One region of the Enterocloster bolteae genome, then DNA from elsewhere that is predicted to be linked to it. Evidence: predicted binding sites of a transcription regulator. Region 1 holds the regulator's gene; each other region holds the start of a gene.
The links. Region 1 encodes Rex, which represses fermentation and respiration genes when NADH is low (regulators of the CRP and FNR family bind a similar motif). Its sites were predicted from a motif close to ATTGTTAANTANTTAACAAT; they were not measured.

Region 1 (8,274 bases):
TGGCAGATAATCTCATAGTGAAAACCGCCGCTTAAGGCAGCTAACTCCTCCACCGTGATGCATTCCTCCCCATCCCTTCCAATGAGAGTCACCTGGTCGCCTTCCTCTGCCTCCGGGATGTCTGTGACATCTGCCATAAACTGGTCCATGCATATCCTGCCAAGGATCTCTGCCCGTTTTCCCCGGATAAGCACCGCTCCCTTGTTGGAGAGACTGCGCAGGTAGCCGTCCCCGTATCCCACGGGAATGGTGGCCACACGCATGGGACGGTCCGCCACAAAGGTACCCCCATAGCTCACAGCCGTACCCGGCCCAATGGTCTTTATGTATGTGATAAAGCTCTTAAGCTCCATGGCAGGAACCAGCTTCACCCTGTCCCGGGCCACCTCGTCTGATGGGTACAGGCCGTAAATAGAGATTCCGGCGCGCACCATATCCAGTCCGTTGGAGTCCAGCCCCTCCACAATACCGGCGCTGTTGGAGCAGTGGCGGATCGGGATATCCACCCCACGGCTGCAGAGCATTTCACAGAATTCCCTGTATTTCTTATACTGTGCCTCATAAAATGCCTTGTCCGCCTCGTCTGCCCTGGCAAAATGGGTAAACATACCCTCAATGCATATTCCGGGAAGCCTGGATATACGGGCCGCCTCGTCTGCCGACGCCTCATCCGGCGTCATTCCAATCCGGCTCATGCCCGTATCCACCGCCAGATGGATGTTTGCCCTGGCGCCGTTCTTTACAGCTGTTTCAGACAATTTCCCCGCCTCCTCATACCGGAACATGGCAGGGCGTATATCGTACCGGACCAGATCCTCAAAACGGCTCTCATGGGTCACGCCCAGTACCAGAATCATCTTCTGGATGCCGTGGCGGCGCAGGATAATCGCCTCGTCAATGGTGGCCACCGCGTACCCTTTTACGTAAGGATCAATGGCCCTGGCCACCGGAACTGCCCCGTGTCCGTACCCGTCTGTCTTTACCACCCCGATCATGGAAGCGGAAGGAGGCAGACTGTCCTTCATTGCCCTCATATTGGATTCCACCGCATCCAGGTCAATGGATGCGTAAACTCTGCTGTAAGAATTCATTGTTGTTGCCTCCTGTGTCACGGGCCTCTGTTCCGGCCCATTTTCAATCTCATTTTATTATTTGGCGCGGCGGAACGGATGCTGCACCGCAGTTGTCACACCTTGGCTGTCACGCCCTGGCCGTCACACCATGACTGTCACACCCCAGCCGCACACCATGGCCATCACACCCCAGCCGCACACCATGACTGTCACACCCCAGCCGCACACCATGACCGTCACACCATGGTCATCACACTGCCAACAGCATCCGCCAGTTCCGAAGCCAGCAGGCTGTGGGCGCCGCTTTTAGAGGCAGCCGCGTCCCCTGCCCGTCCATGAAGATATACACCCAGACAGGCCGCCTCCTCTTCCTCCATGCCAATGGCTATCAGACCTGCTATGATGCCTGTGAGCACGTCGCCGGAGCCTGCCTTTGCCATGGCGCTGTTGCCGCTGGAGTTGATGTACAGGTTCCCGTCCCGTCCCGCAGTCACAGTGGCGGCGTCCTTTAACACGCAGGTAAGGCCGTAGCGGCCCGCATACTCCAGGGCCGTGGCTGCCAGGTTCTCCTTAATCTGATCGATTCCCTCCCCTGTAAGACGGGCCATTTCTCCCAGATGGGGCGTCACGATAATGTTCTCTGTATAGTAGGAGGTAAGATATGGATGACCCGCTATGGCATTCAGGCCGTCGGCGTCAATGATGACAGGCACGAACGCGCTGGTCAGTATATCCTCCACCAGATATTCCACATAGGGTCCGTTTCCCAGTCCCGGTCCCAGCACCACCACGTCAGCCCATTCCATCTGGGCTTCTATCATCTTCCTGAATTCATCCCTGCCCTCCATGAGCTGGTCAGGGGTGTAGGTGGCTATGATGGCCTCAGGCAGGCGTTCCTGGAGAATCTGACGGTTTTCCTCCACCGTAAGCAGTTTTACCAGTCCCGCCCCTGTCCTGTATGCGGATAAAGCGCTCAGGTAGGCGGCCCCGCACATATTCTTAGAGCCTGCCACAATCAGCACCTTTCCAAAGGTTCCCTTGTTGGAATAGGCAGGGCGCCTGGGTATCCGTTTCAAATCATCATCACTGTAGGTAACGGCAAAATCTCCTGCCGCCGTCCCCTCTGCTTCCTTCACCGCCTCCAGGGCCTGTCCGGGAAATCCGATATCAGCCACCTCCACCCGGCCCGCGTACTCCCGGCCCGGATACAGGGCTGTCCCGGTTTTCTCCCATCCAAAGGTAACCGTCAGGTCCGCCCACAGGGCTATGCCCATGACAGTTCCCGTATCCCCATGAATGCCGGAAGGCACATCCACCGCCACAGTGCTGCGGATGGACTTGGACGCAAGCATTTCGATACACTGCCTGTAATCCCCCTCCACAGGGCGGCTCAGTCCCACGCCGAACACCGCGTCTATGAGAAGGCCGCATTCTTCCTTCTCCCCCTCCTGCCACGGCAGAGTGAAAAGTCCCACGTTGCCTGCAATCTTAAGCTGCGTCCTGAATTCCTCTGTTCCCTTATCCGGATTTCCCACCAGAAATACACGCACCGGATATCCTTTTAGATGAAGCATTCTGGCTGCCGCCACACCGTCGGCCCCGTTGTTGCCGGTGCCGCACACCGCCCAGATTACATCCCCCTTTTCCCACAGGCGCTCCGCTGCCAGGGCCACCTTAAGAGCTGCCCGCTCCATCAGGACCAGGGAGGGGATTCCTATGGTGTGGATGGTGTATGCGTCAATGGCCTTCATCTGTTTTCCCGTTACCAGCATCCTCATTTGGCTGTACCTCCTTTATCCTTCCTTCTCCCACTGCAAACGCCATGGCGTATTCCCTTGTATTGGTGATGGACACCTCCAGACGCTCCATTCCCATCTCCTGAAACCGCTTAAGGGCCCCTCTGTAAAGGCGGACATAGGGTTTTCCCATATCATCCCTGAGCACCTCCACGTCGATGGGCATGAAGGTCCGAAACCCTGTCCCCAAAGCCTTGGCAACCGCTTCCTTCACAGCAAAAGAGCCGGCCAGCTTAGAGGCGGACCCCTTTGCTTGCCGGCTTTCCATATCCGTAAATGTACGCACCACAAAATAATCCTTTTTACAGGCTTTTTCCATGCGTCTGATTTCAATTAAATCTGTTCCAACTCCAAGTATCATGGTGCTGTCTTCCTAAACATTTACTTTAACGCGTTCTTTTTCTCCTCCTGCAGGTCATACATGCTGCTGACCCGGTAGGAAAGACGCATCAGGCTCTCGGACAGGTGCACATTCTCCACCACCACATCCTCCGGTACCACCAAATCCGTATGGGCAAAATTCCAGATAGCCCTGATTCCCGCGTTTACCAGGCGGTCCGCAATCTCCGGCGCCTTTGTCTTCGGGATGGTCAGAGCAGCAATCTGAATCTCATTCTCCCTGATAAACGTTTCCAAATCATCCACGGAGCGAATCTCAATCCCTCTGATGACCAGGCCGATCAGTTTGGGGTTAATATCAAACATTCCCCTGATAACAAAGCCCCTGCGCTCAAAATTCGTATAGTTGGCAATGGCCTGTCCCAGGTTTCCTGCTCCGATGATGATCACATTGTGCTGTCTGTCAATCCCAAGTATTTTGGCGATCTCTGAATAGAGGTACTTAACATTATAACCGTAGCCCTGCTGGCCGAATCCGCCGAAATTATTCAGATCCTGACGGATCTGAGACGCGGTCACTTTCATTCTGGCGCTCAGCTCATTGGAGGATATGCGCTCCACACCTTCCTCTATTAATTCACCTAAATAACGGTAATAACGGGGCAGCCTGGATATGACTGCCTTCGAAATCTCCTTGCGTTCCATGATGTATCCACCTTCCCATTGTGCAATTCTGTCAAAACCTTAATAGTTCTATTATAAACACACGTCAAAAAAATGTCAAACCGTTTACATATGTTCTTGAAAAAATCGTCTCCGTATATTATACTTGGGAGAGCTAAATATGTCGTTTTTAAAGGAGTTTACCATGATTTTATCATGCAGCAATATAAGCAAATCATTTGGAGAGAAACATATATTAAAGCAGGTTTCCTTCCACCTGGAGGACCATGAAAAGGCAGCCATTGTCGGAATCAACGGCGCCGGCAAGTCCACTCTCCTCAAAATCATCATCGGGGAACTGGCCTGTGACGAGGGGTGCGTGGCCCTGAGCAAAGGGGCCTCCATCGGCTACCTGGCCCAGCACCAGGACCTGGACAGCGAGAGCACCATCCACGACGCCCTGCTGGAGGTCAAGCGCCCCATCCTTCAGATGGAAGAACGCATCCGCTCCCTGGAACTGGATATGAAAAGCGCGTCCGGCGAAGGTTTAGAAAACATGCTGGAGGAATACAGCCGCCTGACCCACCAGTTTGAGCTGGAGGGCGGTTATGCCTGCCGCAGTGAAATCACCGGCGTATTAAAGGGCCTTGGCTTTGCCGAGGAGGAATTTTCAAAGCCCATCAACGCCCTGTCCGGGGGCCAGAAAACCCGCGTATCCCTGGGCAAGCTTCTGCTGACCAAGCCTGACATCCTGCTCCTTGACGAGCCCACCAACCACCTGGATATGGAATCCATCGCCTGGCTGGAGACATACCTTAAGACCTACAGCGGCAGCGTAATCATCGTTGCCCATGACCGCTATTTCCTGGACCGGGTGGTGACAAAAATCGTGGAGCTGGACAATGGAACCGGGACCGTGTTCAGCGGCAATTACACGGCCTACAGCGACAAAAAAGCCATGCTTCGGGACGCCAGAATCCGGGCATACTTAAATCAGCAGCAGGAAATCAGGCACCAGGAGGCCGTCATTGCCAAGCTTAAATCCTTTAACCGGGAAAAATCCATCCGCAGGGCCGAGAGCCGGGAAAAGATGCTGGATAAAATCGACCGGCTGGAAAAGCCCATAGACATCGACGACTCCATGGATATCCGGCTGGAGCCGGATGTGGAAAGCGGCAAGGATGTGCTTACCGTTACCGGCCTGAGCAAGTCCTTTGACAGCCAGACCCTGTTCACAGACGTAAATTTTGAAATCAAGCGCGGGGAACGGGTGGCCATCATCGGCAACAACGGCACCGGCAAGACCACTCTCCTTAAAATCATCAACCAGCTGCTGCCCGCCGATGCCGGCGAGATACGTCTGGGCTCCAAGGTGCACATCGGCTACTACGACCAGGAACACCAGGTCCTTCATATGGATAAGACCTTGTTTGACGAAATCCAGGACACCTATCCCAGCATGAACAATACCCAGATCCGCAACACCCTGGCGTCCTTTCTCTTTACAGGGGATGATGTGTTCAAGTTGATCCGCGATTTAAGCGGCGGCGAGCGGGGCCGGGTCTCCCTGGCCAAGCTGATGCTTTCCGACGCCAATTTCCTGCTCCTTGACGAGCCCACCAACCATCTGGACATCACCTCCAAGGAAATCCTGGAAAGCGCCCTGTGCCGTTACACCGGAACTGTACTCTATGTATCCCACGACCGGTATTTCATCAACCGCACAGCCACCAGAATTCTGGACTTGACCGGACAGTCCCTGATTAACTATATCGGCAGCTATGACTATTATCTGGAGAAAAAGGATGTGGTGGAAGCCGCGTTTGCAGCCAGGAACAGCCGTACATCCGCAGTGTCCGGTTCCTCCCAGTCCCCGGACCGGCCGTCCCAGGGTTCCCCAAACGACCTGAAGCTGGAATGGAAAGCCCAGAAGGAAGAACAGGCCCGTATACGCAGGATTCAGAACGAGCTCAGAAAAACAGAGGAGTCCATTCACGCCCTGGAGACCAGGGACAGCGAGATCGACGCCCTCCTCACCCTGGAAGAGGTGTACACCGATGTGCCCCGGCTTATGGAACTGAATAAGGAAAAAGAGGAAATAGCCGGACAGCTGGAAAAGCTGTACCAGAGCTGGGAAGAATTGGCCGAGGAGGCCTGATGCCGCAGAAAGGAGCTGTTCAATGAAACTGAAACGTATATTTGCCCTCTTGGGGGCCGTCCTGCTGGCAGGACTGTTTATTCTGGCCATTGTGCTGGCTGTCATGGGCGCGCCGAAGAATTATCTCATGGCGGTTATCTTCTCCCTGGTGTTCATTCCCATCGTAATGTACGCCATGGGTCTTATGACCAGGGTGCTGAAACCATCCGATCCCCCGGAAGGCATGGATGAGGACGGGGATGCAGGGGATGAGCTGTGACAGCGGGAACCCGGTTCACTGTATAACTACAAAACAAGCTCCCTTATGAAAGACACGTTTCTCTGTCTCTCATGGAGGGAGCTTTTTATATCATGGCAGAACTCCGGGCTGAACCCTGGGCTGAAATCCGGGCTGAACCCTGGGCTGAAATCCGGGCTGAACCCCGGGCCGAATCCCGTGCTGGACTCCGGGCTAAATTTTGGTTTCAGCAGGCCGCCTGTTTTTTCAGGCTGCTTCTCACCAGCCCGTTTACCCAGAACACCCCCATCATGACAACAGACAGCAGGGCCGCGCCCTCATATGGGAAGCGTATATCCGAAGCTCCCGCAGTCCGGGCCATAAATCCCAGTACCAGGGGTGAGGAAAACTGTCCCAGGCTTCTCATGAACATGATGACAGAGCCTGCCGCCAGGGACTCATCCCTCTCACAGGCAATACACGCCTCCGCGTTAAAGGTTCCCACTGCCGAGGCAAGGGCAATTCCAAACAGAACCAGTCCCAGCATGGTCAATGCCAGACTGTTCTTCGCGTACAGGGACAGCAGTCCCCCAATGGAGCACAGCCATATGAAGGTGCCCATATACCTTCCCAGGAGTTTCTTAAGCTTTCCTATGTAAAGCCCTGTCACCAGGGAGCTTACAGTCTGGAAGGACATGATGATCCCCACCTTTTCCCCGCTGATCAGGCCCTCCGACAGAATGATGGAGGAACAGTTGTTCAGTATGGCAAAATAACCTACAAACACCACAAAGGTTCCGGCCCCATAGACCCATGTTTTCCTGATGACGCCAAGATTCCCCCTGGCCCGGCGCGCCCTGTCATCTCCCGCTGCTCCCCCGGCGCCGGTGACCGTCACATCAGGAATATGCTTAAGGCACAGCCACAGACATGGTATTCCAAACAGATACACCAGAAACACCGCCCGCCAGGATATGGCAGCCAGGTACCCGGCCAGCACCATGCATATGATGGATGAGACACTGGACCAGATGACAATGCCGCCATTTAAGCGGTGCTGTTCCTCCCTGGTGAAGAAATAGGACAGCAGCCCCACTGACAGGGGCATCATCAGCCCATATCCGGCTCCAATCAGGATTCTGGTCAGGACCAGGGTATAAATTCCGGAAGCCAGACCGCCCATAAGGCCGCCGGCCAGAAACAGGACCAGTCCCGCAGCGCAGAGCTTCCGGACAGAATAGCGTCTGCTGAGCCATGCAAAGGGAATGGCCACGGCAATTACCATCAGGGACGGCAGGGACACTATCATCTGCACCAGCACTCCGGGCGCATCCGGAAAACTCTGGCGTATGACACCCAGGGCAGGCGATATGCCAGTTCCTACCAGGGCATTGGCCATGGAAAGGCTCAGGATTGCCCACAGCACCATGGACCTGTTTTTCATTTCTGATTCTGTTTTTTTCACTTCTGTCATTTCTACTGCTGCATTGTCTTTCGCGCTCATACATCCTGCCTTTCCAGAAGATGGTACAGTGTGTTAATATAGACAGCCAAAGCCGGAACCATGGCATCCTCATCAATATCAAATCTGGGATTATGCAGACTGGCAGTCAGTCCTTTCTCCTCATTCTTCACTCCGAAGAAGAAAAAGGCGCCTTTGTATTTCCTGGTATACCAGGCAAAATCCTCTGATCCCATCTCAGGCTCCGGACGCTTCATCACCTTGTCCTGTCCCAATACCTCTGCCGCGGATTGGTAAATGGTATCCGTGATATCTCTGTCATTGGCAAAGGAGGGAAACGCAAAGGAATCCTCAAATTCACAGGTGATTTCGTTCATCCGGCTTAAGTCTCTTACAATCTGCTCCAGCCTGCCTGCTATATAGTCCCTCACCTGACCGTCGTGGGCCCGGTAGGTTCCTCCAAAGGTCAGCTCTGAGGGAAGGACATTTTTAGTGGACAGTACCCCGGCGTTTATAGAGCATACCGAGATAACGGCTGTCTTCATGGGCGGTATTTCCCTGGAACC
Region 2 (8,274 bases), 2.9 Mb from region 1:
TGACCACTGTAACGGTGGCTGGCCTGCCGCTCACAGGCGGTCCGGTCACGGCACTGGCAGCGGACAAGGATATCGTGGTGCTGTACACCAATGATGTCCACTGCGGAGTGGATGACAACATCGGCTATGCAGGTCTGGCATTGTATAAGAAGGAGATGCAGCAGCAGACGCCGTATGTAACCCTGGTGGATACAGGGGACGCCATTCAGGGAGCGCCCATTGGTACGCTTTCAGACGGCGGGTATCTTATTGATATCATGAACTATGTGGGATATGATTTTGCAGTTCCTGGAAACCATGAGTTTGACTATGGCATGTCCAGATTTCTGGCGCTGGCCGGGAAATTAAATTGTGGGTATTATTCCTGCAATTTTATAGACAGTGCCACAGGCGCGCCTGTTTTTGCGCCTTATAAGATGTTTACATATGGGGCTACTCAGGTGGCTTTTGTAGGCGTTACCACGCCTGAAAGCTTTACAAAATCCACACCGGCATATTTCCAGGACAGCCAGGGCAATTATATTTATTCCTTCTGTGAGGACGAGAGCGGCCAAAAGCTGTACGATCAGGTGCAGGCCAGCGTGGATGCAGCCAGGACAGCGGGAGCTGATTATGTGATTCTGGCGGGACACCTCGGGGAAAACGGCATTACCCAGAAATGGTCCTCCGCCAGTGTGATTGCCAATACCACGGGAATTGACGCGTGTATTGACGGTCATTCCCATGAGACGGTCCCGTCGGAGAACGTAAAGAATAAAAACGGACAGAATGTGGTTCTGACCCAGACGGGGACCAAGCTGAATCATATCGGAAAGCTGACCATATCTGCCGATGGATCCATACGCACAGAGCTGGTATCAGAGGTGCCTGCTGCGGACCTGGACAGGGAGTATACGGTACAGGAACATGATTCCTTAAGCAGGATTGCGAAGAGGGAATTGGGCAGCTATAACCGCTGGATCGATATTTACAACAGCAATCTGGATAAGATAAAGAATGCGGACGTGATTCCTGTGGGTCTTAATATTGTGATTCCCGGCAAAAGCTATATTAATCCTGACGGAAAGGCCGCAGACTATGGGACCTATCAGTTTATCCAGTCTATCGAGAACCAGTACAATGAGACATTAAAGACAGTTCTGGGTACCACGCCATATGAGCTGACAGTCAATGATCCTGCCACGGGGAATCGTATTATCAGAAACGCTGAGACGAATCTGGGAGATTTGACGGCAGATGCTTACCGTGCGGAGCTGGGTGCTGATATCGGGCTCAGCAATGGAGGCGGAATCCGAAGCGTTATTAAGCCGGGAAACATTACCTATAACGACACCCTGGCCGTGTTCCCTTATGGGAATATGGGATGTGTCATAGAGGCCACGGGACAGCAGATTAAGGATGCGCTGGAGATGGCGTCCAGGAATTGTCCTGAGGAGAGCGGCGGTTTCCTTCAGGTTTCCGGTCTGACCTACACCATCGACACATCTGTTAAGTCCGGCGTTCAGACGGATGACAAGGGGAATTTCACCGGTGTGTCCGGTGCTTACAGGGTAATGGACATTAAAGTGGGAGGAGAACCCATTGACCTTAAGAAGACGTATACCGTAGCGTCCCATAATTATATGCTGAAACAGGGAGGCGACGGCATGACCATGTTTAAAGGATGTAATGTAATCCGGGATGAGGTTATGGTGGATGTGGATATATTGTCTTCCTATATCCGAAGAATGGGAGGTTCCGTGACATCTGAGTATGCAAATCCAGGGGGACAGGGAAGGATTTCCATAAGGTAAGACAGGAAATGATGGATTTTAGTATTGACATATATATATAATTGCTATAAGATATGGAAGGTAACACATTTTACAATTAAAGAGTTCGTAAATATCCCTTATTCAGAGTGATGGAGGTACAAAGGACCTGTGAAGTCACGGCAACCCCGGTTGAGTATATCAGCAAGATATGCGAAAGGGCCGGAAGGTGCCAGCCTGAGCGAGGAGTATGCTATGGAGCATACTTGGTCGAGCAATAAGAGGATTTGAAGATTTAATGATATTTTCAAGTCCGCAATTGCTGCGGACTTTGTTTTTTGTAAATGGTTGATGTTACAGCTGCTATTAATCATTTATCTGAAAGAAGGAGAGATTAAAATGGAGAGAAGACTTTTTACATCTGAGTCCGTAACAGAAGGGCATCCGGACAAAATGTGCGATGCTATATCCGACGCAATCCTGGATGCTCTGATGGAGCAGGATCCAATGAGCCGCGTGGCATGTGAGACAGCCACCACAACAGGACTGGTTCTGGTTATGGGAGAGATAACCACCAACGCTTATGTGGACATCCAGAAGCTGGTGCGCGAGACGGTGCGTGAGATTGGCTATGACCGTGCCAAATACGGCTTTGACTGCGATACCTGCGGTGTTATCACAGCCATTGACGAGCAGTCCCAGGATATTGCGCTGGGAGTGAATAAGGCGTTAGAGGCAAAGGAAAACAAGATGTCTGACCAGGAACTGGATGCTATCGGAGCAGGGGATCAGGGCATGATGTTCGGTTTTGCCACCAATGAGACAGAAGAATTTATGCCGTATCCCATTTCCCTGGCCCACAAGCTGGCTAAGCGTCTTACGGAAGTCCGCAAGAACGGTACGCTTAAGTACCTGCGTCCGGACGGCAAGAGCCAGGTAACTGTGGAGTATGATGAAAATGACAAGCCGGTCCGCCTGGATGCTGTGGTATTGTCCACACAGCATGATGAGAGCGTGACCCAGGAACAGATTCATGCGGATGTGAAAAAATACATCTTTGACGAGATACTTCCTCAGCATATGATTGATGGGAACACAAAGTTTTTCATCAACCCTACAGGACGTTTTGTTATCGGCGGACCTCAGGGAGACAGCGGTCTGACAGGACGTAAAATAATCGTTGATACCTACGGCGGTTATGCGCGCCACGGCGGCGGCGCATTCTCCGGAAAGGACTGCACCAAGGTAGACAGATCTGCTGCATATGCTGCCCGCTATGTTGCTAAGAACATCGTGGCGGCCGGTCTGGCTGACAAGTGCGAGATTCAGCTGTCCTATGCCATTGGTGTTGCTCACCCTACCTCCATCATGGTGGATACCTACGGAACCGGTAAATTGAGCAATGAGAAGCTGGTGGACATTATCCGTTCCAATTTTGATCTCCGTCCGGCCGGAATCATTAAGATGCTGGACCTGCGCCGCCCGATTTATAAGCAGACAGCTGCTTATGGTCACTTTGGCCGCAATGATTTGGACCTGCCTTGGGAGAGACTGGATAAGGTTGAATTGTTAAAAAGTTATCTATAGGAAGGCGCTTAAGATTTGACTGAACCCCCTATTTTAATAAGTAATCAAAGGATTTCGGTTGAGTCAATGATTAGAGCTTCGGAATATGTTTGATTTTTAGGCTCTTTGTCAATAGTTGGGGTGGGATTTGTTAAAATCCCGCCCCAATTCTATGAAAAGGGCCCTTTTTATGTTTAGTTCCAGGTTTTACTGATTTTGGGCATGCCAAATAAGCCTCCGCATTACCGACCTTTTTATCCTATGATGTACAGTGAAGTATCCGGGTTCGGAACCGTTTGAAATTCCGGATTCCGTAGCTGCTCCGTTTTAATACCTTTATCTTGTTGTTAAATCCTTCTGTGGGACCATTTGTCAACCCGTATTTAAAGGCATTCAGAATTTCTTTTCGCCAGGCCCTGTAGGTCTTAGCACAGGCCTCAAATTCCTTGATCCCACAGCTCTGTGCATTCGCAATCCAGTCATCAAATTCCCTCTGCTGCTGACGATACGCTTCCATCTGGCAGATATCATAAAACCACTCTTTCATGCGGTGTGCCAGACGCAGATCCTCGCTATAGTGAAGCATTAAATCACAGGCCTGTTTGTTCTCATCTTTCAGCTTTTTATAGCGGGTCAGAATGAGTTTCCGGCTGCGTTTATAATACTTACGCAGAGAAACCGGCATGGAGCGCTGCAGCCGTTTGCGTACATTTTCAATCGCCCATGTCATCTGCCGGATGAAATGATATTTATCCACGATGATTGTAGCGTTTGGAAAGAAGGTCTGTGCAAGTTCGGTGTAGGGGCGCCACATATCGCAGACGAAGAACTTTACCTTCAGGCGTTCTTTCCTGGGAATGTTCCGCCAATAATCAGCCAGATGGCTCTGGGTCCGATCCGGGAGAATGTCGAGGATCCGGCGCTTTTTCGGATCAACCAGAATGCACTGATATTTACCGGTAGAAGCATTGCCTTTGAATTCGTCAATGGAAAGCGCTTGTGGAAGCTGGTCAGGCGGAGGATAGCAAATCGTGTCCAGAAGGCGGCAGACCGTCTGGACGGAAACACCGGTAAGCTCTGCAATCTGTTTTAAGGAAAAGGTCTGCCGGAGCAGGGAGACAATGTAAAATGCCAGTCTGCGGGTCCTGCGGTGGTAGCTGGGGAGGAACGAATAGGGTTCCGTGAACCGTTTGCGGCAGTATGGGCAGAGGTAGCGGCGTTTGCGAAGGAGCAGGATTACTTGTTTTCCCAGTAAGGGAATGTCCTGGACTTCTTGTAAACGGTAATCATGAATCCGTTTAGTTTTAGCCCCACAGCAGGGACAAGTCTGTTCTACCGGTTGGGACTGGATGAAAATTTTAATGAAAGAGTCTGCCTGAACCACTTTTTTAATAAAAACACCTTCCAAGTTAAGGAAGGCCTTGGTATAATTAGGGTACATCTATAAGGGGTCACCTCCGTAACATTAAACTTTGGTCGGGATAATGTGTTTAGGAGGCTTCTTATAGATGTATTTTATTACAACGAAAAGAATGTTGGAAGTGTGCTTTTCAGCACACCCCAACATTCAGTATAGAACCGATTTTTAGTTACAGCTATCTTCTATGGCAATAGGGGATAGCTGTTTTCTTGTCTGAGGATTGCCCTGGTTCCCCCCTAAAAAAAATTATAAAATCTTTCATTTATATATTGACATTTTTTTAACGAAGGTTTATAATGCAAACAGTGAGATTGTTAATTAATTATCAATAGCAATTGAGTAACAATTTAAAATGACTTGACAGGCAGGTACAGCCTAAATGTACTGATTCAAACACAAGGAAAATGGAGGATAAGGAAATGGCAAAGAAAATCGAGCAGGTTGTTCCGGAAATCATTGACAGCGTAGACGGACTGAATGCAAAAATGAATGCAATGCGCGAAGCGCAGAAAGCTTTTTCTACCTTTACACAGGAGCAGGTAGACAAAATCTTTTTTGCAGCAGCAAGCGCAGCCGACAAGATGCGTCTTCCACTTGCAAAGATGGCAGTAGAAGAGACCGGCATGGGCGTGGTTGAAGATAAGGTCATCAAAAACAACTACGCTGCAGAGTATATCTATAACGCATACAAGGATACCAAGACAGTTGGTGTGATTGAGGAAGATAAGGAATACGGCATTAAGAAAATTGCCGAGCCAATCGGTCTGATTGCAGCTGTTATTCCTACCACTAATCCTACTTCCACAGCTATCTTTAAGACACTGATTGCCTTAAAGACACGGAACGCAATCATCATTTCCCCACATCCCCGTGCTAAGAACTGTACTATCGCAGCGGCCAAGGTGGTTCTGGACGCGGCAGTGAAGGCCGGCGCACCGGAGGGCATTATCGGATGGATTGATGTTCCTTCACTGGAACTGACCAATGAGGTTATGAGGGATGCGGATCTGATTCTGGCAACAGGCGGTCCCGGCATGGTTAAGGCTGCTTATTCTTCAGGAAAGCCTGCTCTGGGCGTTGGCGCCGGCAATACACCGGTTATCATCGACGACACAGCAGATATTAAGATGGCGGTTAACTCCATCATTCATTCCAAGACATTTGACAACGGTATGATTTGTGCTTCCGAGCAGTCCGTGACAGTCATGGAATCCATTTACAGCGAAGTAAGAAAAGAATTTGAATACAGAGGCTGCTATTTCTTAAAGCCGGGCGAGATTGATAAGGTGCGCAAGACCATCATTGTTAACGGCGCCCTGAACGCCAAGATTGTGGGACAGAAGGCAGCAACCATTGCCAAGCTGGCAGGCGTTGAGGTTCCGGAGGATACCAAGATTCTGATTGGCGAAGTTGAGTCTGTGGATATCAGCGAAGAGTTTGCCCATGAGAAACTGTCTCCTGTACTGGCTATGTACAAGGCTAAGACGTTTGACGAGGCTCTGGATAAGGCAGAGCGTCTGGTGGCAGACGGAGGCTACGGCCATACCTCATCCCTGTATGTGAATGTAAATGAAGAAGAGAAGATTTTAAAGCATGCAGCAAGAATGAAGACCTGCCGTATCGTAATCAACACTCCTTCTTCCCACGGCGGTATCGGTGACCTGTATAACTTCAAGTTAGCTCCGTCCTTAACACTGGGCTGCGGTTCCTGGGGCGGCAACTCCGTATCTGAGAATGTTGGAGTTAAGCACTTACTGAATATTAAGACCGTTGCTGAAAGGAGAGAGAACATGCTGTGGTTCCGTGCACCTGAGAAGGTTTACTTTAAGAAAGGCTGTCTGCCTGTAGCATTACAAGAGCTGAAGGATGTTTTAGGCAAGAAGAGGGCGTTCATCGTAACAGACTCCTTCCTGTATAAGAACGGATACACCCATGCCATTACAGACCGTCTCAATGAAATGGGAATCACATATACTGTATTCTCCGATGTACAGCCTGACCCAACACTGGCTAATGCACAGGCCGGCGCCAAGCTTATGAGAGAATTTGAGCCGGATGTAATCCTGGCCATGGGCGGCGGTTCTGCTATGGACGCAGGTAAGATTATGTGGGTGCTGTATGAGCATCCGGAAGTGGATTTCATGGATATGGCTATGCGTTTCATTGATATCAGGAAACGTGTATATACCTTCCCGAAGATGGGCGAGAAAGCATATTTCATTGCTGTTCCTACTTCTTCCGGTACAGGTTCCGAGGTTACTCCTTTCGCCGTTATCACAGACCAGGAGACCGGTATCAAGTATCCTCTGGCAGATTACGCGCTGCTGCCTAATATGGCAATTGTTGATACTGACAATATGATGAGCCAGCCAAGAGGACTGACCAGCGCATCCGGCGTTGACGTACTGACCCATGCACTGGAGGCATATGCATCCGTCATGGCAACCGACTATACAGACGGCCTTGCGCTTAAGGCCATGAAGAACGTATTTGATTACCTTCCAACCGCTTACAATGAGCCTACAAATGTTGAGGCACGTCAGAAGATGGCAGATGCTTCCTGTATGGCTGGTATGGCATTTGCCAATGCATTCCTGGGCGTATGCCACTCCATGGCTCATAAGCTGGGCGCATTCCATCACCTGCCACACGGTGTTGCCAATGCTCTGCTGATTTCCCTGGTGGTTGATTTCAACGCAGCTGAGAATCCACGTAAGATGGGTACTTTCTCCCAGTATCAGTATCCACATACCCGTGAAAGGTATGCGGAGTGCGCAAGGTTCTGCGGAATCCAGGCCAAGGATGATGCTGAGGCAGTTCAGAAGCTGATTGTTAAGATTGAGGAGCTTAAGAGGACTGTTGGTATCAAGTCCTGCATCAAGGATTACGGCGTTGATGAAAAAGACTTCTTAGACAGGCTGGATGATATGGTAGAGCAGGCATTTGATGACCAGTGTACCGGCGCTAACCCAAGATATCCGCTTATGAGTGAGATTAAAGAAATGTATTTAAAAGCATACTACGGTAAATAATTCGTACCCATTGCGGGTAAATACCTTTATCCTTTGTGTTTGGAACAGGCCGTCTGTCGTTTGACAGGCGGCCTGTTCATATTGTTTTGTTATTGTTTATCCCTGTGGTTCAGCATGATACCATCAAAAAAAGATTCATAATTGATGTTAAATATTTCCTTCATGGCTGCCAGCTCGGAGATTCGTATATTATATGTGCCGCTTTCTATCTGGGAATATATGCTGCGTGAAATATTAATCCCCATCAGCTGCATCTTTGCAGTGACCTGATCCTGGGTGAGATGTGACTGCATGCGGTATTTTCGGATGTTTGGCCCTATCCTTAAATCCTGCTTTAATTTTTGATCCATGGCTTCCTCCGGAATATGCAAGAAATAGGTTGCATTTCCTTGATTTTACGACAAATGTCATATATAATTGCAATGTATAGATTGCACAGGAGAAATTGGAAATATACATGCAGAAAGAAGAATAGGAGTTTTATATGATGCCAGATAAATCCCAG
Region 3 (8,274 bases), 740 kb from region 1:
TTATGTGGATAATGGCATGTCTGCCAATCATTGTCCTGCTGCTGTTAATGATTAAGTTCCAGTGGGGGGCTACGGAAGCAGCCCCCGTGGGGCTGGCCATTACGATTATTACCGGCATTGTATTCTATAAAGCTGATATCAGGTTGCTGGCAGCGGAAAGTGCAAAAGGAATATGGAGCGCTCTTATTATCCTGCTGATTGTATGGACTGCGATTCTTCTGTACCAGGTGGCGGATGAAGCCCGGGCCTTTCTTGTAATCCGCAACGGGATGAGAAAGCTTTTGCCCAATGAACTTTTGATGGTGCTGGCCCTGGGATGGATACTGGAGAGCTTTCTCCAGGGAATTACAGGATTTGGTGTACCGGTGGCAGTGGGAGCTCCCCTGCTCATGGGCATTGGAGTAGTTCCCGTATTCGCGGTCATCATACCTTTATTAGGGCAGGCATGGGGCAATACCTTCGGTACCCTGGCAGCTGCCTGGGATGCCCTGGCCATGTCCACCGGACTTGTGCCCGGTACGCCTGACTATCTGGCGGCTGCCTTTTGGGCAGGTGTGTTCATCTGGATGTGGAATGTGGTGATTGGTCTGGTGATATGCTGGTTCTACGGAAAAGGAAAGGCTGTGAGGAAGGGACTTCCGGCCCTCCTTATCCTGTCCCTGATTCAGGGAGGGGGAGAACTGCTTCTGACCCGGGTCAATACAACCATAGCCTGCTTCCTTCCGGCCTGTCTCTCCCTGGTGGCCCTGATACTGATAGGCAGAATGAAGATGTACAGACAGGAGTGGAGTGTGGAGGACAGCCGGATTATGGACCGTGGTGCCGCGTCAGGCACATCGGAGGAGACGCCGGACGGCATGACGCTGGTACAGGCATTTGTGCCTTATATCCTGCTGACGGTGGTTACCATGGTGGTGTTAGTGGTGCCTCCGGTAAATCGTTTCCTGAACCAGGTGTCCATTGGATTTTCCTTTCCAGAGACTTCCACGGGGTATGGATTCGTCAACCAGGCTACGGAACTGTTTTCGCCGTTGCGGCCCTTTACCCATGCCAGTATGTTCCTGTTTCTGTCATCCATTGCAGGGCTGGTGTATTTCGGCAGGCACGGATGGATTCGTCCGGGAGGCGTAAAGCGTGTGTTTGTCCGTTCCGTAACCATGTCCATGCCGTCGGGAATCGCTATCATCGGTCTGGTCATTATGTCCAAAATCATGGGCGGAACAGGGCAGACCAGTGTGCTGGCGGACGGAATAGCAAGGGTACTTGGTAAGACTTATGTCATATTGGCGCCTCTGGTGGGAATGGTGGGATCGTTCATGACCGGAAGCAATATGTCATCTAATATACTCTTTGGAGAGTTTCAGGTAACCACAGCCAATCTGCTTCATCTGAACCAGGCGCCAATCCTGGGAGCCCAGACAGCGGGAGGCTCTATCGGAAGCGCCATCAGCCCCAGCAATATCATCCTGGGGACTACCACAGCGGGAATCCTGGGAAGCGAGGGACAGGTGCTAAAGAGAATCATACCCTTCACGACCATTATGACGCTGGCAATCGGTATTATCGTATTTTTATCAGTGGCTGTTTCATAACGCGCAGGCAGTGCCGGGGCAGAGGAGGATGACATATGGAGACAGAGAAATTTTTCAAGACAAAAGGGGGCAGGCTCACAGTGGCCTTTGCAGCCATCCTGGCGGCCTTTGCCCTGATACTGACAGGACTTAAGATGCAGGGAGACGGGGCATGCCTGTTGGGATTTATCCTGCTGGTGGCGGCTATGCTGTACTCGCCGTTTAAGGTATATGTATTAGACAGAAAGAAATAAGAGGAAACCCAAGTTGGTTTCTAAAAAAGAATAGAGAGGGTTTACTAATGGTGATTGAGGAGATTACAGGCAGGATTGCCAGGGATTTGGAGCATTTAAAACAGTTTACGGCAACACCGGGAAACGGCTGCACCAGGCTGCCGTTCACAAAAGAGGCCAGGAAGGCCGTAGAGTATTTAAAGGAGCTGATGACGGAGAGCGGACTTGATGTGAGGGAAGACGCTGCCGGCAATGTGATTGGGGTATTAAAGGGTGAGGACTCCGAATTACCCTGTGTCATGATGGGCTCCCACTATGATTCTGTATATAACGGCGGAGACTATGATGGGATAGCAGGCGTCATCTGCGCCATTGAAGTGGCACGTCTCCTTTTAGAAGAAGGAATCAGGCCTAAGAGAGATTTCGTGGTGGTTGGATTCTGTGACGAAGAGGGAACACGGTTTGGAACCGGCTATTTTGGTTCGGGAGCCATCCTTGGCCACAGGGATGTGGACTATATGAAGAAATTCCGTGACAAAGACGGTATATCCATCTATGAGGCCATGAAGGAATACGGCATGGATCCGGAGCGGATCAAAGAAGCTGTCTGGGAAGACGGAAAAATCGGCTGCTTCCTGGAGGCGCATATCGAGCAGGGACCGGTCCTGGATACGGAAGGCACAGAGCTTGGACTGGTAGACTGTATCGTAGGCATTCAGCGCTACATGGTGACGGTGCACGGAAGGGCCGACCATGCAGGAACCACACCCATGGATATGAGGATGGACCCGGTGGACGCGGCGGCAAAGGTTATCTCAAGAATTGCTGACTGGGCCAGGGAAAAAGCGGACGGAACCGTTGCTACGGTGGGATATGTGAACACCATACCGGGCGGGATGAACATTGTGGCGGATACAGCGGAGTTCACAGTGGATATCCGCTCCAGAAATAACGACAATATAAATGATATTACAAACAGGATCAGAAAGGCTCTTGAACGGGCGGTTGGTGAGTATGGCGGCAGTTTTGACATGGAGAACAAACTGACCATAACTCCTGTGGAGCTTTCAGGGGAAATGCTGGATATCATGGAGAAAGAATGCGGGGAGCGGGGCTACAGCTGCAAGAGGATGTTAAGCGGCGCAGGCCATGATGCCCTGGAAATCGGCCAGGTACTTCCCACAGTCATGCTGTTTGTGCCGAGCAAGGACGGACGGAGCCATTGCCCGGTTGAGTTCACCAAGTACAGCGACCTGGCCAAAGCGGCAGTGGTTATGGAGAAGCTGGCAAAAGAAAAGGTCATGAAATAGCATATAAATAGCAAAAGGACACAGACGTGATATTTTATTATACGTCTGTGTCTGTTTGTGCTATAATTAGGAGGTAGTGTTGGCAGGACAAATGATGGCGGTGAGGAAAAAGATGGGATTAACAGTAAGAGAACTTCTTTTGGCAGAGGAAATGAAGGATATCAAGGTACTTGCAGGCGACAGGGGACTGGACAAGGAAATTAAGGGTGTGACAATCATTGAGGCGCCGGACATCGTAAAGTTTATTGACGGCGGGGAGGTACTTCTGACAGGTCTGTACGCTTTCAGATCCTGTACGGTAGATGAATTCCGCACGTATATTAACGAGCTGAGCAGAAAGAGTGTCAGTGCCCTTGTGTTAAAGCGGGGCAGGAAGGTGGAGAATGCGGACACCAAGATTGAACTGCTGTTCGCGTTTGCCCAGGAACATAACATTCCGGTTCTGGAGGTGCCGTTCGAGGTTTCCTTCCGGGATGTCATGAGTCTGATCATGGAACGGCTTTTTAACGAGGAGGTTACCAGGCTTAAGTATTTTAAGACAACCCACGACAATTTCGCAGCCCTTGCCATAGCTCCTGATTCCACAGGAAAAGGTGTGGATGAGATACTGGATGTGCTCTCCAAGCTGATCCGCAACCCGGTAGCCGTATACAACCAGAACCTGACCTGCCTGGCGGCTACGGACCAGGCGCCAAGGGAGTTCGCCGTCAGCAGGGACGCGGTGCCGTTTGATCCGGGCACTTATTCCAATTACACCTATATGAGGCAGAAGGGAGAGGTCCCCCAGTGCCTGATCCAGGTGAAGATGAGTTTCCGGGAGAAGATATACCTGGTGGTGACAGAGTTAAACCAGCCCTTTGGGACCATGGACTGCATAGCTGCAGAGAGCGCCATTACGGCCCTGCGCTTTGAGTTTTCCAGACAGTACGCGGTTACGGAGCTGGAGAAGAAGTTCCAGAATGATATTATACACAATATTCTCAATGGAAAAATCCATTCCATGGGAGAACTCCAGAAGAATACCAGCCTGCTGGGGGTCGACATCAACGGCAGCTACCGTGTGATTGTATTCGGCATGACAAATGAAAGCATGGCCAGGGGAGACTTTAAGGCAAAGGTAAAAGATATTGATGTCTTAAGCGATTTAATCCGAAGCCGTATATCCAAAGCCAAAATACATAACGATCTCGATAAAATCGTGGTGATACAGGAGGTGGAAAGGGAACAGACCCAGGAGGAATACCGCAAAAGCATCAAAAAGATAGCGGAACAGGTTCAGGCGGACGTGGCCAGATATAACAAGTATCTTAAAATCAAAGCGGGAGCAGGCAGAGTGGTGGACGGCATCATCAATCTTCCGGAGAGCTTTAAAGAAGCCAACGAGGCGTTCATGTTCGTGGATGTGGCGGGAGAGACGCCGGAGGACGGAGGCCCCCAGGTTATGCTGTTTGCGGACCTGGGCATATTTAAGCTGCTGTGCCAGTTAAGCGACCCTTCCATGCTGTTGGAGTATGTGCCGGAAGGGCTTCAGAAGCTTTATAACTATAAGAAACCCCAGAGGGATGATCTGATTACGACCCTGAGGGCGTATCTGGACCGGAATCTGAACCTTTCCAAGACGGCCCAGGATCTTTATGTTCACTATAAGACAGCGGTTTACCGCATTGAAAAAATAGAGAAGCTGACCGGGATTGATTTTGACAATGCCAACGAGGTGCTGGCGGTGCGGATTGGGCTGGTAGTGTATAAGATGATAGAGAATTACAACAAGGATTTTATATAGCAGCAGGGGTTTGTGGCTGTGAGAATTCAGCCTATAATATACCATAGAGAGATAGTTTATCCAGACTAGATAAATTATCTCTCCATTTTTATCAGTTTGCTCCGATGCAATCTGTTAAAATATTATCTATAATGTGCAATATAGATAAGAAGTTCAGGAAAGAAATAAACGGTGTGTGCAAGATTGACAACGAATAGAAGCGAGGAGGGGTTAAATGGATATCAATTTAGACAGGGTTCTCGGACGGCTGGAAGAGCTGTACCAATGCGGAGCCCAGGAAGACGGAACATTCACCCGCATGGCATATTCGCCGGAGGACAGGAAGGGACGGGAGATCTTCATGGACTATTTCCGGAAGCTGGGAATAGAACCTGAGATGGATGCTGCCGGAAACCTGATTGCCAGACTGGAGGGAGAGGATAAAACACTGCCTGCCATCATGACAGGCTCCCATCTGGACACGGTGCCGGACGGCGGAAGGTATGACGGGGCGCTGGGCTGCGTAGCCGGCCTGGAGGTCTGCCAGACACTGATTGAGAGCGGCAGAAAGCTGCGCCATCCGCTGGAGATTGTGGTATTCACGGATGAGGAGGGCTTCCGGTTCGGAAGCGGAATGTTGGGAAGCGGAGCCATGTGCGGACAGGACCTTCATGTCAGCGAGGAGGACCAGGATATGTACGGACAGGCCAGAGGGGATGTGCTTAAGGCCTGCGGATTAAAGGTGGCTGACCTGGGCAATGCCAGACGGTCCAAAGACTCGGTGCACTGTTTCCTGGAACTGCATGTGGAACAGGGGGCGTCCCTTCACAAGAAGCAGATTCCCGTAGGTGTGGTGACATCCATTGCAGGAGTGAGCCGGTTTGAAATCAAGATTACGGGAGAGGCCAACCATGCCGGGAGCACGGTGATGGAGGACAGAAAGGACGCGCTGGTGGCTGCGGCCAGATTCGTGGCCCGGGTTCCGGAAATCGTAGCTGCTTACGGTAATCCGTTTACAGTGGCAACCGTGGGAACCATGAAGGTGGTGCCCAACTCAGTGAATGTGATTCCGGGAGAGGCGTTCTTCCACCTGGAGATACGCGACCAGGATGAGAAAGTGATGGAAACCATAGAACAGAAGCTGAGAGAGTGCCTTGGGGAAATCTGTGAGGCGATGGGGGAAGAATACAGCTTTAACCGGTTCTCCTACCATGAGCCGGCGCCCATGACCGAATGGGTGAAGGATGCCATTGAAGCCTCTGTTAAAGAACTGGATATTCCTTACACGAAAGTCCCAAGCGGGGCCTTCCACGATTCGCTGCTCATGACAACGGTCTTTCCCACAGGCATGATATTTGTGCCAAGCGTGGGGGGAATCAGCCATTCCAGATATGAATTTACAGAGGGACGGGATATCGGACAGGGGTGCAGGGTGCTGCTGGAAACAGTCCTTCGTGTAGATGATATATAAAACTTGTGATAAAAAATAAAAATGTGAAAGGCAGGTAAAGTTATGGAAAAGAAAAGAATTGGTATTATTGGCGGAGGTATTTCCGGAACATGTCTCGGATATCATCTGAGTCTTTATGACAATGCAGAGGTTATTGTGTTTGAGAAGGATACCATCGGCGGAGCTTCCACAGCAAAGTCCGCTGGAACCGTATGTCTCTTTGACGATTCCTTAAGAAACAGATATTGGGACGTAAGGCTGTATGGCTTTGAGTCATATTTAAAGATGGAAGCAGAGGAAAAGGGTTCCGCCGGATTTGATAAAACAGGTACTCTGGTGGTCGCAACAGATGAGAAGGTAGAGGCCACCATTAAGACAGGCATCGCCCTGGCAAAGGCAGCCGGTTATACAGGCGAGTACATAACGGACAAGGACAGAATCAAGGAAATCCTTCCTGACATCTCCACAGACAATATACTGGGCGCAGGCTACACACAGGATGACGGATACTTTGACGGAACCATGATCTCCAACACCTATGCAAAGAAGATGCAGAAAAACGGCGGCGTTATCAAGACCGGTGTAAAGGTGACGGAAGTTCTGAAAGAGGGCAATAAAATAAAAGGCCTTAAGACAGACGACGGACAGGATTATGAATTTGACTATGTTGTGGACTGTACCGGCCCATGGAGCAAATTTACCGGCGAGATGGTAGGCATGGACGTGCCGATCTGGCATACAAAGGCAGAAGCCTTCTTCTTATGCCCTCCAGGCAAGAAATTAGGCTATACCTTCCCTGTGCTTAAATACCCGGCCTTCTACGCCCTGCGCGCAGGAGACAACATCTTTATCTGCAAGTCCCATCTTTCCATGGATTTAAGCAATCCTATGCACGCAGGCCAGTGGGATCCGGACAAACTTCCGGCCACAGGCGGAACCGATGATTACTTCATTGACTTCCTGTTAGATCAGTTAGAGTGCAGGGTACCGGGAATCGTGGACAGCGGACTGGTATCATCCTGGCTTTCATACCGTGCGGAGCCAAAGGATTTCCTTCCGATTCTGGGAGAGACACCGGTGGAGGGCTATATCCTGGCAACCGGTTACGGCGGGAACGGCGTTATCGAGGCACCTGCCGCCAGCAGAGACCTTGCAAAATTCATTATGCGCGGAGAAAAGACACCATTATTGGAAGACTGGGCGTTTGAGCGTCTGTTAAAATAAGAAAGCGGCGGAGAGGAGAAAATATGGATATAGCGGTTCTTATAAAACAGGTTCCTGTTTCCAACGATGTTTCCGTTGACCCAGAAACCCATGCCCTGATCCGTTCCAGTTCAGAAGGCATGATCAATCCTGCGGACCTGAACGCCATAGAGGCCGCCATGGTCTTAAAGGAGCAGACCGGCGGTAAGGTGGCCGTGTTCACCATGGGCCCCACTGACGCGGAGAAAGCATTAAGGGACGCTATGGCCCTGGGCTGTGATGAGAGCTGTCTCATCACAGACCGGTGCCTTGCCGGAGGAGATACCATTGCCACAGCCAAGGTGCTGGCAAGAAGCATTGAGAAATACGGGAAATTCGACCTGATTTTAAGCGGCGCATTGTCTGCTGACGGCGCCACCGGACAGGTGGGAGCCATGGTGGCGGAATACATGGGCATCCCCCATGTGGCTGAAATACAGGGACTCTCATATGATGAGGATGACAAGGACTGTATCACGGCTGTGAAAAAGTACCAGGGTATGGAGTGGAAGATTAAGGCGGCCCTGCCCGCGCTGGTGAGCGTGTGCTTCGGAAGCAATGAACCGCGTCTGGCGACCCTGCGTTCCAAGAGGGCTGCCAAAAACAAGCCCTTGGAGGTATATACCAATGCAGACCTTAAGATGGCGGCGGATGAGATTGGACTTCCGGGATCTCCCACAATGGTGACGGATTCATTTCAGCCTGA

Region 2: adhE (bifunctional acetaldehyde-CoA/alcohol dehydrogenase) is a predicted target of Rex. The motif match lies at 5,048-5,067, and genes of this name have one in related genera.
Region 3: CGC65_RS17035 (Zn-dependent hydrolase) is a predicted target of Rex. The motif match lies at 5,008-5,027, and genes of this name have one in related genera.

What each region holds. Positions count from the first base shown of each region.
Region 1 covers NZ_CP022464.2:2,883,601-2,891,874, reverse strand. The annotation lists gene alr (alanine racemase) at 1-1,091, opposite strand, end outside; gene CGC65_RS13420 (bifunctional ADP-dependent NAD(P)H-hydrate dehydratase/NAD(P)H-hydrate epimerase) at 1,310-2,851, opposite strand; gene acpS (holo-ACP synthase) at 2,811-3,230, opposite strand; gene CGC65_RS13410 (redox-sensing transcriptional repressor Rex) at 3,251-3,913, opposite strand; gene abc-f (ribosomal protection-like ABC-F family protein) at 4,077-6,029, shown strand; gene CGC65_RS13400 (hypothetical protein) at 6,052-6,288, shown strand; gene CGC65_RS13395 (MFS transporter) at 6,494-7,750, opposite strand; gene CGC65_RS13390 (M20 metallopeptidase family protein) at 7,747-8,274, opposite strand, start outside.
Region 2 covers NZ_CP022464.2:6,541,022-6,549,295, reverse strand. The annotation lists gene CGC65_RS30560 (5'-nucleotidase C-terminal domain-containing protein) at 1-1,793, shown strand, start outside; SAM riboswitch class I at 1,889-2,035, shown strand; gene metK (methionine adenosyltransferase) at 2,151-3,338, shown strand; gene CGC65_RS30545 (ISL3 family transposase) at 3,577-4,758, opposite strand; gene adhE (bifunctional acetaldehyde-CoA/alcohol dehydrogenase) at 5,157-7,769, shown strand; gene CGC65_RS30535 (helix-turn-helix domain-containing protein) at 7,859-8,119, opposite strand; gene CGC65_RS30530 (hypothetical protein) at 8,254-8,274, shown strand, end outside.
Region 3 covers NZ_CP022464.2:3,621,826-3,630,099, reverse strand. The annotation lists gene CGC65_RS17055 (L-lactate permease) at 1-1,592, shown strand, start outside; gene CGC65_RS17050 (hypothetical protein) at 1,628-1,825, shown strand; gene CGC65_RS17045 (M20 family metallo-hydrolase) at 1,873-3,114, shown strand; gene CGC65_RS17040 (PucR family transcriptional regulator) at 3,209-4,897, shown strand; gene CGC65_RS17035 (Zn-dependent hydrolase) at 5,112-6,347, shown strand; gene CGC65_RS17030 (NAD(P)/FAD-dependent oxidoreductase) at 6,390-7,550, shown strand; gene CGC65_RS17025 (electron transfer flavoprotein subunit beta/FixA family protein) at 7,574-8,274, shown strand, end outside.